One region of the Kosakonia calanthes genome, then DNA from elsewhere that is predicted to be linked to it. Evidence: predicted binding sites of a transcription regulator. Region 1 holds the regulator's gene; the other holds the start of a gene.
What was found. Region 1 encodes PhoB, which activates phosphate uptake and scavenging genes when phosphate is short. Its sites were predicted from a motif close to CTGTCATAAAACTGNCNNAT; they were not measured.
Positions count from the first base shown of each region.

Region 2: a site for PhoB is predicted at 4,049-4,068, ahead of pitA (inorganic phosphate transporter PitA). Genes of this name have one in related genera too.

Region 1 covers NZ_CP151800.1:3,607,783-3,615,999, reverse strand. The annotation lists gene mak (fructokinase) at 1-803, shown strand, start outside; gene sbcC (exonuclease subunit SbcC) at 912-4,052, opposite strand; gene sbcD (exonuclease subunit SbcD) at 4,049-5,251, opposite strand; gene phoB (phosphate response regulator transcription factor PhoB) at 5,449-6,138, shown strand; gene phoR (phosphate regulon sensor histidine kinase PhoR) at 6,160-7,458, shown strand; gene brnQ (branched-chain amino acid transporter carrier protein BrnQ) at 7,867-8,217, shown strand, end outside.
Region 2 covers NZ_CP151800.1:309,643-317,859, reverse strand. The annotation lists gene AAEY27_RS01310 (phosphoserine transaminase) at 51-1,163, opposite strand; gene AAEY27_RS01305 (ATP-grasp domain-containing protein) at 1,176-2,414, opposite strand; gene AAEY27_RS01300 (NAD(P)/FAD-dependent oxidoreductase) at 2,721-3,911, opposite strand; gene pitA (inorganic phosphate transporter PitA) at 4,143-5,639, shown strand; gene uspB (universal stress protein UspB) at 5,739-6,074, opposite strand; gene uspA (universal stress protein UspA) at 6,464-6,901, shown strand; gene rsmJ (16S rRNA (guanine(1516)-N(2))-methyltransferase RsmJ) at 6,979-7,731, opposite strand; gene prlC (oligopeptidase A) at 7,735-8,217, opposite strand, start outside.

The DNA of each region.
Region 1 (8,217 bases):
AGCAAACCATTGAGCTTATCGCTTCATTGGTGGATTTGGCGGAAAAAGAGACCGGCCAGCGCGGCACGGTCGGCATGGGGATTCCCGGTTCTATCTCGCCTTATACGGGCGTAGTGAAAAACGCCAACTCTACCTGGCTGAACGGTAAACCGTTCGACAAAGATTTGAGCCAGCGCCTGAACCGCGAAGTGCGGCTGGCGAACGACGCCAACTGCCTGGCGGTTTCCGAAGCGGTGGATGGTGCGGCGGCCGGGGCGCAAACCGTGTTTGCGGTGATTATCGGCACGGGCTGCGGTTCCGGTGTGGCGCTGAATGGTCACGCGCACATTGGCGGCAACGGCACGGCGGGCGAATGGGGCCATAATCCGCTGCCATGGATGGATGATGACGAGCTACGTTATCGCGCCGAAGTGCCGTGTTACTGCGGTAAACAGGGCTGCATTGAAACCTTTATTTCCGGGACTGGTTTTGCGACGGATTACCAGCGCTTGAGCGGGCAACCGTTGAAGGGCAGCGAGATTATCCGCCTGGTGAGCGAGCAGGATCCGATCGCCGAGCTGGCGTTAAGCCGCTACGAACTGCGGCTGGCGAAATCGCTGGCGCATGTGGTGAATATCCTCGATCCGGATGTGATCGTGCTGGGCGGCGGAATGAGCAATGTCGAGCGTCTATATCAGACGGTGCCGGGGCTTATCAAAAACTGGGTGTTTGGCGGCGAATGCGAAACCCCGATCCGCAAAGCGCTGCACGGTGATTCAAGCGGCGTGCGCGGTGCGGCCTGGCTTTGGCCGCAGGACGAATAAAAAAGGTAGGCTGTAGGCCGGATAAGCGAAGCGCCATCAGGTGTTCGGCTCTTCGGGAATGACGCCGGATGGCGGCTGACGCCTTATCCGGCCTACCTCTTCATATTTCTACAAAACCGCGTATTTCCCGTCGAGTTTGCTGTAACCCAAGCCGTTTATTTTCTTCACTTTGATCTGCACCGGAATGCGCTCTTTCATCGCTTCCACATGGCTAATCACGCCAATGGTTTTACCGGTAGCATTCAGCGCATCAAGGGCATCCAGCGCGGTATCCAGCGTTTCACTGTCGAGTGTGCCGAAACCTTCATCAAGGAACAGTGAATCGATGCGGGTTTTATGGCTGACCAGATCGGACAGCGCCAGCGCCAGCGCGAGGCTGACAAGGAAGCTTTCCCCACCGGAAAGGGTGCGGGTATCGCGTACTGCATCCGCCTGCCAGGTGTCGACCACCTCCAGTTCCAGCGCTTCGCTGGCTTTGCGTTTCAGCAAATAGCGGCCATGCAGGCGGGTTAACTGGTTGTTCGCCAGCCACACTAAGTTATCCAGCGTCAGACCCTGGGCGAACTTACGGAATTTATCGCCTTCTTTAGAACCGATCAGCGCATTCAAATGGCCCCAATCATCGCAGCGGGCGATGGCTTGCTCAATTTGCTGCAACAGCGTTTGCTGACGCGTGCGGTTGTCCGCGTCCTGCTTCAGTTGCTGGCGGAATTCGCCCTGGCGGGTGGTGTTTTCACGCAACTGGCGCGACACATTTTCCAGCGCCAGCCCGGCGCTTTCTGCCGTGGCATTTTCTTGCAGATCGGCAGGGCGCTGCGCCTGATGTGCGGCAACAGCTTGCTCGGCACTGGCGGCCAGCACCTGTTTTTGCTGGCAATCGGCGTCCAGCTTCTGGCGCAACTGCTCAAGGCGCAAACGTTCGCCATCATCAAGCAACGCGCTGAGAAACGCCTGTTGATCGGCGAACACGCTGTTCACCAGCGCGTCGGTGAATTGTTTTTCCAGCGCGCTTTCCGTGTTGAACTCTTGCACCAGTTGCTGTTGCAGCGTTTGCCACTGGCTCTTAAGCGACAGGCATTCATCATGCACTTTTCGCCAGCCTTCCAACGCCACGGTTTGCCCGTCTGCTGGCGTGTCATCCTCCGGCAGTGTATCGAGAATCGGCGTTAACAACGCCACCCGTTCCTGTAGCGCGGCCAGTTGTTGCTGCTGGTGCTGCCACTGTTGCGCTTCTTGCGCCCGCGCGGCCAGCCACTGCGGCTCTTCGCCTTCCGGCGGCAATGCCAAATCCAGTGTGGCAAGGGCCGACGCCAGGCTGTCGCGACGGTTGGCGACGGCCTGTTGATACTGCTCGCTTTGCTGGCGTAATTCGGTAATTTGTTGCTGCAATGTCTGGCGCTGATTGAGCAGATAAAGCTGCTGCTCATAGGCATCCTGCGCGCTTTGCCAACTGGTCAGATCGCGATGCGGTTCAAGCGTGACATTCAGCATCGCGCAGGCTTTGGCCCAATCCTCTAACCAGGCCTGTTCTTCCTGCTGCAAGGTTTTGGCTTCGCGCTCATCTTTTTCATAGCGTTCGCTCAGCCCTTTAAGCCGCTCGCTCAAGGCGACGCCAGCTTCTTTCATCTCGCGCACTTCAAGATCCAGCGCGTTAAAACGGGTCTGATTGACGCCGGGTTCGATGGCCTGATACTGCGCAACCGCCGGATGTTCCGTCGCGCCGCACAGCGGGCAGGGGTGCCCCGGTTGCAGGCGCGCGCGTTCGCTCTCCAGATCTTTGATGCGGCTTTCCAGTTCGCAGATGGTGCGCACTTCGCTCAGTAGCTGGTTTTTTTCTTTATACAGATCGCGTTTACGCGCCAACTCGGCGTTGAGCTTTTCCTGCTCCGCTTTCAGATCCAACAAACTTTGTTGGCGCTGGGTTAGTTGCTTACGCAGCGGCGCGAAACGGGCGTGCAAAGCGGTAAGTTGCTGGCGCAGCGGGCGGTTTTGCGCGCAAAGCGCCATGGCGGCAGACGTCTCTTCACTGCTTAATTCCAGCGTCGAAGTCGGCAGCGTGCGCAAACGCGCTTCATGGCTTTGCACGCGTTGTTGCAAGCCTTGCCACTGTTTTTTCTCTTCTTCTAACTGATTGAACAGTACGCGCCAGCCGGTGAGTTCACTCTGCCAGCGCTCAAAACGCGCATGCTCTGTGAGCCAACTGTCCAGCGTTTTTCGCGACGCCAACAACGCGGCATGCTGCTGACCCGCGCTAAAACGAATGCGCGCGCGCAGCGACAGGCTGGCATGTAAGCGAGCATTCACTTCTTCACTCTGGCTGCGAGTGCGCGCCAGCGCTTTACGTTGTTCTTCGAGCCTGTCCCACAGCGGGCGCAACTGCTGCGCCGGTTGTGCCCGTTCCAGTGCCGCCAACTGCGGCTGAGCGCTGGCCAGCGACTGCTGTGCTTGCGCCAGCGCGGCCTGCGCCCGCCCGCGCGCGGCGTGTAATTCCGCATCGCGGTTCAGCCATTGCGCCTGCGTCTGCACGGCGCGTTGCCCGGCCAGCAAGGTTTGCTCTTCGTCAGTAAGTGCCTGCAAACTTTGCGTAAGCTGCTGGCGCTGCTCATCGTTGAGTAAAACAACGCCTTCAGCCTGCGCCTGTAAATTCTCCAACTGGGTTTTCGCGGTTTTGTGTTTCTCAAACACCATCGCCGAAATTTGCCCGTAAATTTCGGTGCCGGTTAGCTCTTCAAGCAACTCCGCGCGTTCGCGGGGTTTGGCATTGAGAAACGCGGCGAACTGGCCTTGTGACAGCAGCATCGAGCGGGTGAAACGCCCATAGTCCAGCCCGGTGAGCGAGGCAGTGAGATCGAGTTTATCTTTCACTTTATCGGCAAGGATTTTGCCGTCGGCGCAGGTGGCAAGCTCGACGCGCGGCGCCTGCAAGTTGCCATCCGCCAGCCCACGGGCGCGGGTCTGGCTCCAGAACGCCCGGTAAGCGACGCCTTTCACTTCAAATTCCACTTCCGCCAGGCAGTCGGCGGTGTCGCGGGTCATTAAATCGTTTTGCGATTGCGACAAGGTGCTCAGGCGCGGCGTTTCGTGGTACAGCGCCAGACAAATCGCATCCAGTAACGTGGTTTTCCCCGCGCCGGTCGCGCCGGTAATGGCAAATAAGCCATTGCTGGCGAACGGCTCTTCGGTGAAATCGATTTTCCACTCGCCTTTCAGCGAATTGAGGTTTTTTAAGCGTAAGCTGAGGATTTTCATGCGTCTTGCTCCTCATCCAGCGCCTGGCAGGTTTCGCTAAACAGCGCCTGTAAACGCGCGGTTTGGGTTTCGTCGAGTTCTTCCTGCGCGAGGCGGCGGGCAAAAACGTCTTCCACTTTTAATTCGCTCAATGTTTCACGTAATTCCCCGGCGAGAATGCGCTCCCGCTGCTCGCGGCTGCGGCGAACCAGCAACACTTCCACCGGTAAATCCTCGGTCACTTGTTGAATTTTTCGCTGCATATCCGCCAGATAATCGCTGCTGACAATTTCAATATCCAGCCACACCGGCGTGTCTGCCGGGGCATCGCGCCACTGCTCAAGTTGGCGACAAATCTCCGCAAAATCACCTTTTATTACCGCTAGCGGCTGGGTTGGCGGAACCTCCAGCGCAGTCACTTCCGCCAGCTTGCCATCGGTGAAGGTCACCAGATTGACGCTTTTGTTTTTGCCCGTTTCATCAAAACTTAACGGGATCGGCGAGCCGCAATAACGAATGTGCGCCTGACCGCCAATTTTCTGCGACCGGTGAATGTGTCCCAGCGCGATGTAATCGGCGGGCGGAAAGTTTTGTGCAGGGAAAGCATCCAACGTGCCGATATAAATATCACGTACCGCGTCACTTTTGCTGGCACCAACGGTGGTTAAATGGCCGCTGGCAATAATCGGCAAACGTTGTTCGCGGCGCAGTGTACAAGCGGTGGTGAATTGTTGTTGGTAGTAATCGGTAATGGCAGTCAGCAGATGTTGCTGTTTCTCCTGCCCGGAAAGCCCCGCCTGGCTGACGGTAATGTCGCGCGGGCGCAAAAACGGCACCGGGCAAAACACGGCACCGGGCGCGCCATCACGGCGGTAAAGCAGAAACGGTTCGATGCCCGCGCTGGCAACCACCGTGGTTTTCAGGTAGGCGAGGATCTCTTTCGATTCATTGAGGGTGGCCACGGAATCATGGTTTCCGGCCAGCACCACCAGCTGACAGCCGGTTTGCTGAAGCTTGACGACAAAGCGGTTATAAAGCTCGCGCGCGTAACTCGGCGGTGAGCCGGTATCGAAGATGTCCCCGGCGACGATTATCGCATCCACTTCGTGGCTTTCCGCCGTGGCGAGTAGCCAGTCGAGAAAGGCGTGGTGTTCGGCGGCCCGGCTTTTACTGTAGAAATTTTGGCCCAGGTGCCAGTCTGACGTGTGAATGATGCGCATAGGGGGTCCGTGGCAAAAAAGCGTAAAGGGGATTATAAACATTAAGCAGATAAGGGACATATCCAGGCACAAATTTGCGCTGTCACACTTCTTCGAGTGGAGTCATATGGCGGTCATCTTATTCATAAATCTGTCATAAAACTGACGCATAATGGCGCCGCTATCTATACAGATGACTAATTAAAACAGGGCAAATCATGGCGAGACGAATTCTGGTCGTAGAAGATGAAGCACCCATCCGTGAAATGGTTTGCTTCGTGCTCGAGCAAAATGGTTTTCAACCGGTGGAAGCTGAAGATTATGACAGCGCGGTGAACCAACTTAATGAACCCTGGCCCGATCTGGTTTTACTGGACTGGATGTTGCCCGGCGGTTCTGGCATCCAGTTTATTAAACATCTAAAGCGTGAAGCGATGACCCGTGATATTCCGGTGATGATGCTGACGGCGCGCGGGGAAGAAGAAGATCGCGTTCGTGGGCTGGAAACAGGCGCGGACGATTACATCACCAAACCCTTTTCACCTAAAGAACTGGTCGCGCGAATCAAAGCGGTAATGCGCCGAATTTCGCCGATGGCAGTGGAAGAAGTTATCGAAATGCAGGGGCTAAGCCTCGACCCATCGTCACATCGCGTGATGACCGGCGAAAACCCGCTGGATATGGGGCCGACCGAGTTTAAACTCCTGCACTTCTTTATGACCCACCCGGAGCGGGTTTACAGCCGTGAACAACTGCTGAACCACGTCTGGGGAACCAATGTTTATGTTGAAGACAGAACGGTGGACGTGCATATTCGCCGTCTGCGCAAAGCGCTGGAACACAGCGGGCACGATCGTATGGTGCAAACAGTGCGCGGCACGGGATATCGTTTTTCGACCCGTTTCTGAAATTTGACAGGAGTGTGATGCGTGCTGGAACGGCTGTCATGGAAAAGGCTGGTGCTGGAGCTCCTCCTTTGTTGTATCCCCGCCTTTATATTCGGCGCGATTTTCGGTCATCTGCCCTGGTTTTTACTCGCGGCGGTTATCGGTCTGCTGATCTGGCATTTCTGGAATTTGTTACGTCTTTCCTGGTGGTTATGGGTCGATAAAAGTATGACGCCGCCGCCCGGCACAGGAAGCTGGGAACCGTTGTTATACGGCCTGCACCAGATGCAGATGCGTAACAAAAAGCGCCGTCGCGAGCTGGGTAATCTGATTAAACGCTTTCGCAGCGGCGCGGAATCCCTGCCGGATGCGGTGGTTCTCACCACCGAAGAGGGCATGATCTTCTGGTGTAACGGCCTTGCGCAACAACTGCTCGGGCTGCGCTGGCCGGACGATAATGGTCAGAACATCCTGAACCTGTTGCGCTACCCCGAATTTACTCAATACCTGAAGACGCAATCTTTCGGCAAACCGCTCAATTTGGTGCTCAATACCGGGCGTCATCTGGAGATCCGCGTGATGCCATACAGCGAGCAGCAGCTGTTGATGGTGGCGCGTGATGTCACGCAAATGCACCAACTGGAAGGTGCGCGGCGCAACTTCTTTGCCAACGTCAGCCACGAGTTGCGTACACCGCTTACGGTTTTGCAAGGCTACCTGGAGATGATGCAGGAGCAAACGCTGGAAGGTGCACCGCGCGAAAAAGCGCTGCACACCATGCGGGAACAAACCTCGCGGATGGAAGGGCTGGTGCGCCAGCTGCTGACGCTATCAAAGATTGAAGCCGCGCCGACTTTGCCGCCCAATGAAATTATTGATGTGCCGATGATGCTGCGGGTTGTGGAGCGCGAAGCGCAAACCCTTAGCCAGCAAAAACACACATTTAGTTTTGAAGTCGACGGCAATCTAAAAGTGCTGGGCAACGAAGAGCAGCTACGCAGCGCGATTTCCAACCTTGTTTATAACGCGGTCAACCACACGCCCGCCGGAACGCACATTATTGTGCGCTGGCAGCCTGTGCCGCACGGTGCGGAATTCAGCGTGCAGGATAACGGGCCGGGCATTGCCGCCGAGCATATTCCGCGCCTGACCGAGCGTTTCTACCGCGTTGACAAAGCCCGTTCCCGGCAAACCGGCGGCAGCGGCCTGGGGCTGGCGATTGTGAAACACGCGGTGAATCATCACGATAGCCGTCTTGATATTGTAAGCCAGCCAGGCAAAGGCACGCGTTTTAGCTTTGTCCTGCCGGAACGCCTGGTTGCCAAAGTCGCCGTCACGTAACCTTTCTGTCAGCTTATCTTTCCAGCGGCCTGCGACAACGGGCCGCTGTTCCTCGTTATCCGCTTCGCCTTAAACGTATTTTGTACGCTTGCTGCTTTTTTGTTCGCATGATCAGCCATGTGTTTTTCTTATAAATGGAGTATTTCACTGGTTTTATTTATCTGTGTGGTATAACCATCTGGTTTTGCGATCCCGACTTGCCTTTAAACGTTATAAGCGTTTAAATTGCGCCCCAGACATTGTCAGACCGACTGTGTTTGCGTGGTAAATCGAAAAACTATTCTTCGCCGCGCTGTACTTGAAGCATTTCCCGCTGATTTAACGCGATATTGTTACGTTATTGTTCGGTTGGAAGAGCCGAAAAAATCATCATTTTTACGACACCACATCCACAGGCAGTAAAAACTTATGACCCATCACTTAAAACCACGCGACATTGTTGCTCTGGGCTTTATGACTTTTGCCCTCTTTGTAGGCGCAGGTAACATCATTTTTCCTCCCATGGTTGGCTTGCAGGCGGGTGAACACGTCTGGACGGCGGCTTTTGGCTTTTTGATCACGGCGGTGGGCCTCCCGGTGTTGACCGTGGTGGCGCTGGCGAAAGTGGGCGGTGGCGTTGACAGCCTGAGCACGCCGATTGGTAAAGTGGCGGGCGTGTTGCTGGCAACGGTCTGCTATCTGGCGGTTGGCCCGCTGTTCGCGACGCCGCGTACCGCGACCGTCTCTTTTGAAGTGGGTATCGCACCGCTGACCGGCGAC
Region 2 (8,217 bases), 1.5 Mb from region 1:
ACGCCATGCGCTGATCTTCTCATCAACGCATGGCAGCAAAGTTGAATGCATTACACTTTCGCGTGCTGCTTAAAGCGGAAATCTTCCATAAAGTCGCACAGTTTCTCTACGGCTCCGGGTGTCAAAGCGTTGTAGATGGATGCCCGGACGCCGCCGATGGCGCGGTGACCGCTGAGGCCAGCAAAACCGGCGATCGCCGCTTCGTGAAGGAACTTCTCTTCCAGCTTAGCCGTCGGCAGCGTGAAGGCGGCGTTCATATCTGAGCGGAATGCGGCATCGCCCCAGTTGCGATAAAAACCGTCGCTACCGTCGATCATGCTGTAGAGCAACGCCGCTTTTTGCTGGTTGATACGCGCCATGTTTTCCAGCCCGCCAATGTCATTCAGCAGCCAGCGGGTCACCAGGTACACCACATAAATGGCGAATACCGGCGGCGTATTCAGGTTTGAATGCGACTCTACCTGTCGGCGGTAATTCAGGAATGATGGCAGGTTATCCGGCGAGCTTTGCACCACGCTGTCGCGCACCAGCACAATCGTCACTCCGGCCGGGCCGATGTTTTTCTGCGCATGAGCATAAATCAGCGAGAACTTCCCGGCGTCACACGGTTTGGAGAGAAAGTCTGAAGACATATCGCAGACGCGCGGAACATCATCGCGACCCAGAATACGATCGAATTGCAGGCCTTCGACCGTTTCATTCGACACATAGTGAATGTAAGGCGCATCGGGGGAGAAATCTAACTCTTCATCCGTTGGTAAGCGACGGTAGCCGTCCTTTTCACCGCTCCAGATAACGCGCACTGGGCCCTCGCGCATCGCTTCGGTGATGACTTTGCGGCTCCAGTAGCCGGTATCAAAATATTCGGCGGGGTGCTTTTTCCCGCGCAGCAGGGTCATCGGCACCATTGAAAACTGCTGCGTTGCGCCACCCTGTAAAAACAGGATGTGGAAATCATTGGGCAAACCCAACAGCGTGCGGATATTGTTTTCGGTTTCCCGAACCACATTCTCAAACCATGCCGAACGGTGGCTAATACCGAGGATCGACAATCCCACTTCCGGGACATTAATAATCGCCTGCTGCACCTGGTTTAAAACAACGTCCGGAAGTGCGCCCGGCCCACCGGAAAAATTAAGGGCGTTATTTGGATTTAATGACATTTCTTCTTACTCTCATTCTTTATCGTCAAGCGCTTTACCGGCGCGCTGGAATAACATTTCCCGCATCGCATTTTTCACTTTCAGCATGTGAACCTGCTTATTCGGGAACATGACGTCATCGTCCATCGCATGGACCACCATCGCCGGGTCAATCTCAAAAATCAGCAACTTGCCATCCTGCGTTTCTGCGCAGTCGATACCGATATAGTGCAAACCGGTGCGCTGGCTAATGGCGTCCAGCGCTGCTCGATGGCGCTCGGCGAAGTCGGCGAACTCATTGAAAAAGCGGGCTTCCTGCGCGCGCTTATCGGCATCTTCATACATCCCGGCGTTGACGTAATGAATCATCCAGTGCGCAGAGACGCCCATATGGCAGGCATAGGGTTTGCCGTCGATCAGCACCACGCGCATTTTGCGAAACAGGCCGTCGCTGCCGCTGTAATCAACGAAACGCGAGACAAAAAAAGCCTCGCCTTCGGTTTGCGCCAGATAAAGCGCCACCTCGGCAGCCGAGTCGATTTTTTGCAGGCCGTGACCACCGTGGCTACCGACCGGGCGCACGATAATGGGAAAGTCGTGCTCCTCTACAATCTCAGCCAATATTTTCTGCCCGCCAGCCACCGCCTGTAACTGCTGGCGGGAAGTATGCAATGCCGGGCAAATCAGCAAACCAGGCACATTTTGCAGTAGCAGGCTGGCGTTATGGCGCTCGGAAGTGGACACGCTTTTGGGTGGGTTTAGCACCGGTTTTGGCCAGCCGCACAGGGCAAACGCGAGGCGCAAAAGCACGTTTTCCTGCTCATCACTGGCGCCAATCGCCACCATCACCACATCATGTTCTGGGATCGGCGCAGTCAACGGGTTGTCGCTATTTGCATCGACATAGTAATAAAGCAGGTCGATATCGCTGTTTTCTAACAAGCAGTCGAGGGGAATATTCGCCGAAAGGTTGCCAGGCACCATCAACATCAGTAGCCGTAGCTTTGGCGTCTGACGCGCGGGCCAGTGGTAGACGCGCTGCATTGCCAGCGCTTGTTCCTGGATTTGTAACCCCAACGCTTCGTGTTTCAGGCTCATCATCGCGGTGGCGAGATTCATCCACAGAACGGGAGCATCAGGGTTATTTTGTGCTTGCGCGATCAGCTCCTGGGTTATCGACGAAAAATCGACACCTGCGATGCTCATGCGCAAAAAAGGGGCCATGCCAAGAAATTGCGCCGACGAGAAGTCCGGTGCGGTCGTTAGGGTCATTTTTATTATTCCTGCTTGTGCTGTGCATACCCCTTATGATGCGACAAATCACTGGCAGGCAATCCGACGATTAACGGCATTAGTTATCGTGATAATTAAGCGTAACCTACGGAAATTAATAGAGTTATTAAGTATAAATGACGGGTGAATAGAGGAATTGCCTCCGGAGTATGAAGGCAAAATATAGAGAAATTATGGAGAGGAAAAACGCGCGGCAGAAAAAAGAAGAAACGCGGTAACTAAGGCAGATTTTTAGCGCTGAATTTACGGTTCGCCGCGCTTACTGAAAAGATTCTGCTACGCGTTTTATTCCGCTAATGCCTGCGCACACGCCCAGGCGCTCGACCACGCCCACTGGAAGTTATACCCGCCCAGCCAACCGGTCACATCCATCACTTCACCAATGAAATAGAGCCCCGGCACATTGCGCGCTTCCATGGTGCGTGACGACAGTTCATGGGTATCCACGCCGCCGAGGGTCACTTCCGCGGTACGGTAGCCTTCGGTGCCATTCGGCTGAACACGCCATTTGGTCAGCGTATCGACCAGCGTTTCCTGCTCGCGGCTATTAAGCTGCTTAAGCGTGACGTCCGGGATCTGCCCAAGCTGTTGCAGGCACTCAACCAACCTTTTCGGCAGTTGCATGCCAAGCGTGTTTTTCAGGCTTTGGTTCGGATGCGCGTCGCGCTGCTGGTTGAGGAAACTTTCCAGGTCACACTCCGGCAGCAAATTGATGCTGACGAATTCGCCCGGCTGCCAGTAACTGGAAATTTGCAGAACCGCTGGTCCCGACAGGCCACGGTGGGTAAAGAGCAGATTTTCGCGAAAAACCGTGCCGTTTTCAGCGGTAATGACCGACGGCACAGAAACGCCTGACAGCGTTTGCACCTGCTCTAGCAGCGGCTTATGCAGCGTAAACGGCACTAGCCCGGCGCGGGTCGGCAGCACTTTCAGGCCAAACTGCTCGGCAACTTTATAACCGAAAGGCGATGCGCCCAGCCCCGGCATCGACAGACCGCCGGAGGCAATCACCAGTTTCGCCGCCTGCACGCTGTCGCCGTTCAACTGCAACGTGTAACCCTCTTCAGAACGTTCAATATTGAGGACTTCACTGCGCAGGCGCTGCGTCACGTTGCCTTTTTCGCACTCCGCCACCAACATATCGACAATCTGCTGCGCGGAGTCATCGCAAAAAAGCTGCCCCAGCGTCTTTTCGTGCCAGGCAATGCCGTGTTTATTGACCAGATCGATAAAATCCCACTGGGTATAACGCGCCAGCGCGGATTTACAAAAATGCGGGTTTTGGCTGAGGTAGGCCGCAGGTTCGACATACAGATTGGTGAAGTTGCAGCGCCCGCCGCCGGACATCAGGATTTTACGGCCCGGTTTTTTACCGTTATCCAGCAGCAACACGCGGCTGCCCGCCTGCCCTGCCATTGCCGCACAGAACATCCCCGCCGCACCGGCACCGACTACAATGGCATCAAACCTTTCCACACCTGCACCCTCAATTGAAAATCGTCGCGGATTGTAAAGAGTTCATGCTGGTCGCACCAGAGCGCAGATGTGCGAAAAGCAACATAACATTGAAAAATATAAGATAATTTTAAAACTTAAGTGGATTGTAAGAAATAATGTCAAAAAAAATACATATTTCACTTTGCCCACGCTGCCAATGTCCCTGATAATGCGCGGCGTTCGTGTCCCCAATAAATGGCTTAACGACCTATGGTACATTTGTTTGCCGGCCTGGATCTGCATACCGGGCTATTACTCTTGCTTGCTTTGGTTTTTGTTCTGTTTTACGAGGCCATTAACGGCTTCCACGACACTGCGAATGCCGTTGCAACTGTGATTTATACACGCGCTATGCGTTCTCAGCTGGCGGTTGTGATGGCAGCAGTGTTTAACTTCTTCGGCGTTTTGCTGGGCGGGTTAAGCGTTGCGTATGCCATTGTGCATATGTTGCCAACCGATCTGCTGCTTAACGTTAGCTCCGCCCATGGCCTGGCAATGGTCTTCTCCATGTTGCTTGCCGCCATTATCTGGAACCTTGGCACCTGGTATTTGGGTCTGCCGGCTTCCAGTTCCCACACCCTGATTGGCGCGATTATCGGTATTGGTTTAACCAATGCGCTGATGTCCGGTAATTCCGTGGTGGACGCTTTAAATATCCCAAAAGTGCTGGAAATCTTCGGTTCGCTGATCCTTTCACCGATCGTCGGTCTGGTGATTGCGGGCGGCTTGATATTTATTCTGCGTCGTTACTGGAGCAACACCAAAAAGCGCGCGCGTATCCACATGACGCCTGCTGAACGCGAGAAGATCGACGGTAAGAAAAAGCCGCCGTTCTGGACGCGTATCGCGTTGATTATCTCCGCCATTGGCGTGAGTTTCTCCCACGGTGCGAACGACGGTCAGAAAGGTATCGGCTTGATTATGCTGGTGCTGATTGGCGTTGCGCCTGCGGGCTTTGTGGTGAATATGAACGCTTCCGGTTACGACATCACCCGTACGCGTGATGCCGTCAACAATGTGGAAACCTACTTCCAGCAACATCCGGCGCTGCTGCAAAAAGTGACCGGTGCGGCGCCAATGCTGCCAACACCGGAAGAAGTGACTACACAGCCGGGCGAGTTCCATTGCCATCCGGGTCGCGCAATCAGTGCGCTGGACCGCGCGAAAGCGATGCTGACGGGCATTGAGAATTACGAACAGGTTCCGCTGGAACAGCGTGGTCAGTTGCGCCGCATCATGCTTTGCCTGTCCGATATTACGGATAAAGTGGCGAAGCAGCCGGATGTCAGCGCGGACGATCAGCGCCTGCTGAAGAAACTGAAAGGCGATATGCTCAGCACCATTGAGTACGCGCCAATCTGGATCATCATGGCCGTTGCGCTGGCGCTGGGCCTGGGGACGATGATCGGCTGGCGTCGCGTCGCGACCACTATCGGTGAAAAAATCGGTAAGAAAGGCATGACGTATGCGCAAGGGATGTCCGCGCAGATGACCGCCGCGGTGTCCATCGGTCTGGCGAGTTATACCGGCATGCCGGTTTCCACCACGCACGTGCTGTCGTCTTCTGTTGCCGGGACAATGATTGTCGACGGCGGCGGTCTGCAACGCAAAACCGTGACCAATATTCTGATGGCCTGGGTCTTTACCCTGCCGGCATCGATTATTCTGTCTGGCGCGCTGTACTGGATTTCACTGCATCTGATTTGATGGGGTGTGTCGCACAATAAAAAACGGGTCAGGAAACTGACCCGTTTTTTTATCTCCGAAAGAATTGCCTGATGGCGCTTCGCTTATCAGGCCTACAACTCAATGCCAAATCAACAACGCAATCAAACTCACCACCACCAGCCCGCATAATGAGCTGGTCAAAATGAACTGACGGCGCACTCGCTCACAACGGCGGATAAACTCGTCATCATGATGATCGCGATAGCGTTGCCCGTAGATGTACCAGACCAGCCGCATTTGTTTGCTGGGTTGCCCGTGAGAGGTGAAAAATCCGCCGCCATCCACGTACTGATAAAGTAAGGGGTCACAACCACGAAGTACCACTAACAATGCGCGAAGCGATGAGTAATAACGCGCCATGTTAACCACACACACCACACATAAAGCCCAGAACAGTGCAACAGTGCTGATCACCATATCCCCTCCCCGGCGAGAGCCCACAAGGACTCACGCTCCTGGATACCCAACCGAGTCAGACAACGAAGAGTGTTACCAATCGCCGGACGGGGCAGCTGCGCAGGCGGTGTTCCGTACGGTTTATTTATAGTGTAGGAGATCACTTTATTTTTTTGCCAGCAACGAAAGCATCATCTATGCATCTGGTTGTAAATATTGCTTAAGTGAATCGTGATCCAGGCGGATTGACGGTGCCAAAAGAGCGTTATAAGGTAGAAATATCTTCTACAATGAGATCCTTAAGGCCGGGCGCTACGCTCACGTGAAACGCAGGATGCGAGCGCAGTGCAACAGCATCAGGGTTTCAACCCCGATGGTCATCGACAACTTATGGAAGGAGTAACACTATGGCTTACAAACACATCCTTATCGCCGTCGACCTTTCCCCCGAAAGTAAATTGCTGGTTGAGAAAGCAGTATCCATGGCGCGTCCTTACAACGCGAAAATTTCCCTTATACATGTCGATGTAAATTACTCCGATCTTTATACAGGCCTGATTGATGTGAATCTCGGCGACATGCAAAAACGCATCTCCGATGAAACGCACCAGGCGCTGACTGAGCTTTCCACCAACGCAGGCTACCCGATTACCGAAACCCTGAGCGGCAGCGGTGATTTAGGGCAAGTGCTGGTCGATGCGATTAAAAAATACGATATGGACCTGGTGGTTTGCGGTCATCATCAGGATTTCTGGAGTAAGCTGATGTCGTCCGCGCGCCAGCTGATTAACACCGTTCATGTCGATATGCTGATTGTCCCGCTGCGGGACGAAGAAGAGGATTGATGCCTCGTGAGCGAGCGGCGTAAAAACCGCCCGCTTCGCAACATCACAACCCGGTACGCGCAACGCGGCCGGGTTTTTTATTCCCCGGAACCGGGGTAGATATCAAAACGATGGCTTTTGGTGACCACCGCCGATTGCGTGGCAATACCCGCCAGCGGCGGCGCGTAATCCGGGCGTTTCACCACCACGCGCTTAATGGCTAACTGCCGCGCAGGTTCCAGCAAACCATCGGCATCCAGATCCGGGCCAACCAGCGACTGAAAAACCCGCATCTCCTTTTTCACCAGTGCGCTTTTTTGCTTATGCGGGAACATCGGATCGAGATAGACCACCTGCGGGCGCGGCGTGATGTCCGCAAGCCCCGTCAGGCTGGAAGCGTGAATCAGCTGTAAGCGGTCGCGCAGCCACGGGCCAATTTCCGCATCCGCATAACCGCGATGAAGGCCATCTTCCAACAGCGCCGCCACTACCGGGTTGCGCTCCAGCATTCGTACCCGGCAACCCACCGACGCCAGCACAAACGCATCGCGGCCCAGCCCCGCCGTGGCATCCACCACTTCCGGCAAGTAACTGCCTTTGATGCCAACCGCTTTGGCAACCGCTTCACCGCGTCCGCCGCCGAACTTGCGCCGGTGCGCCATTCCGCCCGCCACAAAGTCGACAAAAATGCCGCCGAGTTTCGGTTCATCGCGCTTGCGCAGTTCAAGGTGCGAAGGGGTGAGCACCAGCGCCATCAGGTTGTCGTCATCCTGCTCCAGCCCAAAACGGGCCGCAAGAACAGATAAGGCACCGTCTCCGGTGCCTGTTTCATTGAGCAAACAAATCTTCAAGATTTAGCCTTCGATACCGTAATGCTCAAGCATCGCGTCAATCTGCGGCTCACGGCCACGGAAGCGTTTGAAGAGATCCATCGGCTCTTCCGAACCGCCACGGGTCAGGATGTTATCGAGGAACGACTGCCCGGTTTCGCGGTTGAAAATCCCCTCTTCTTCGAAGCGGGAATAGGCGTCGGCGGCCAGCACATCGGCCCACAGGTAGCTGTAATAACCCGCCGCGTAGCCACCGGCAAAGATATGGCTGAAAGCATGCGGGAAACGGCCCCACGACGGGCCAGGCACCACGGCGACCTGGCGTTTGATTTCTGCCAGCGTTTCGAGGATTTTCGCCCCTTGCTCCGGGTTGAACTCTGCGTGCAGGCGGAAATCGAACAGGCCGAACTCCAGCTGGCGCAGGATAAACATCGCCGCCTGGTAGTTTTTCGCCGCCAGCATTTTATCCAGCAGTTCTTGCGGCAGCGGTTCGCCAGTCTCGTAATG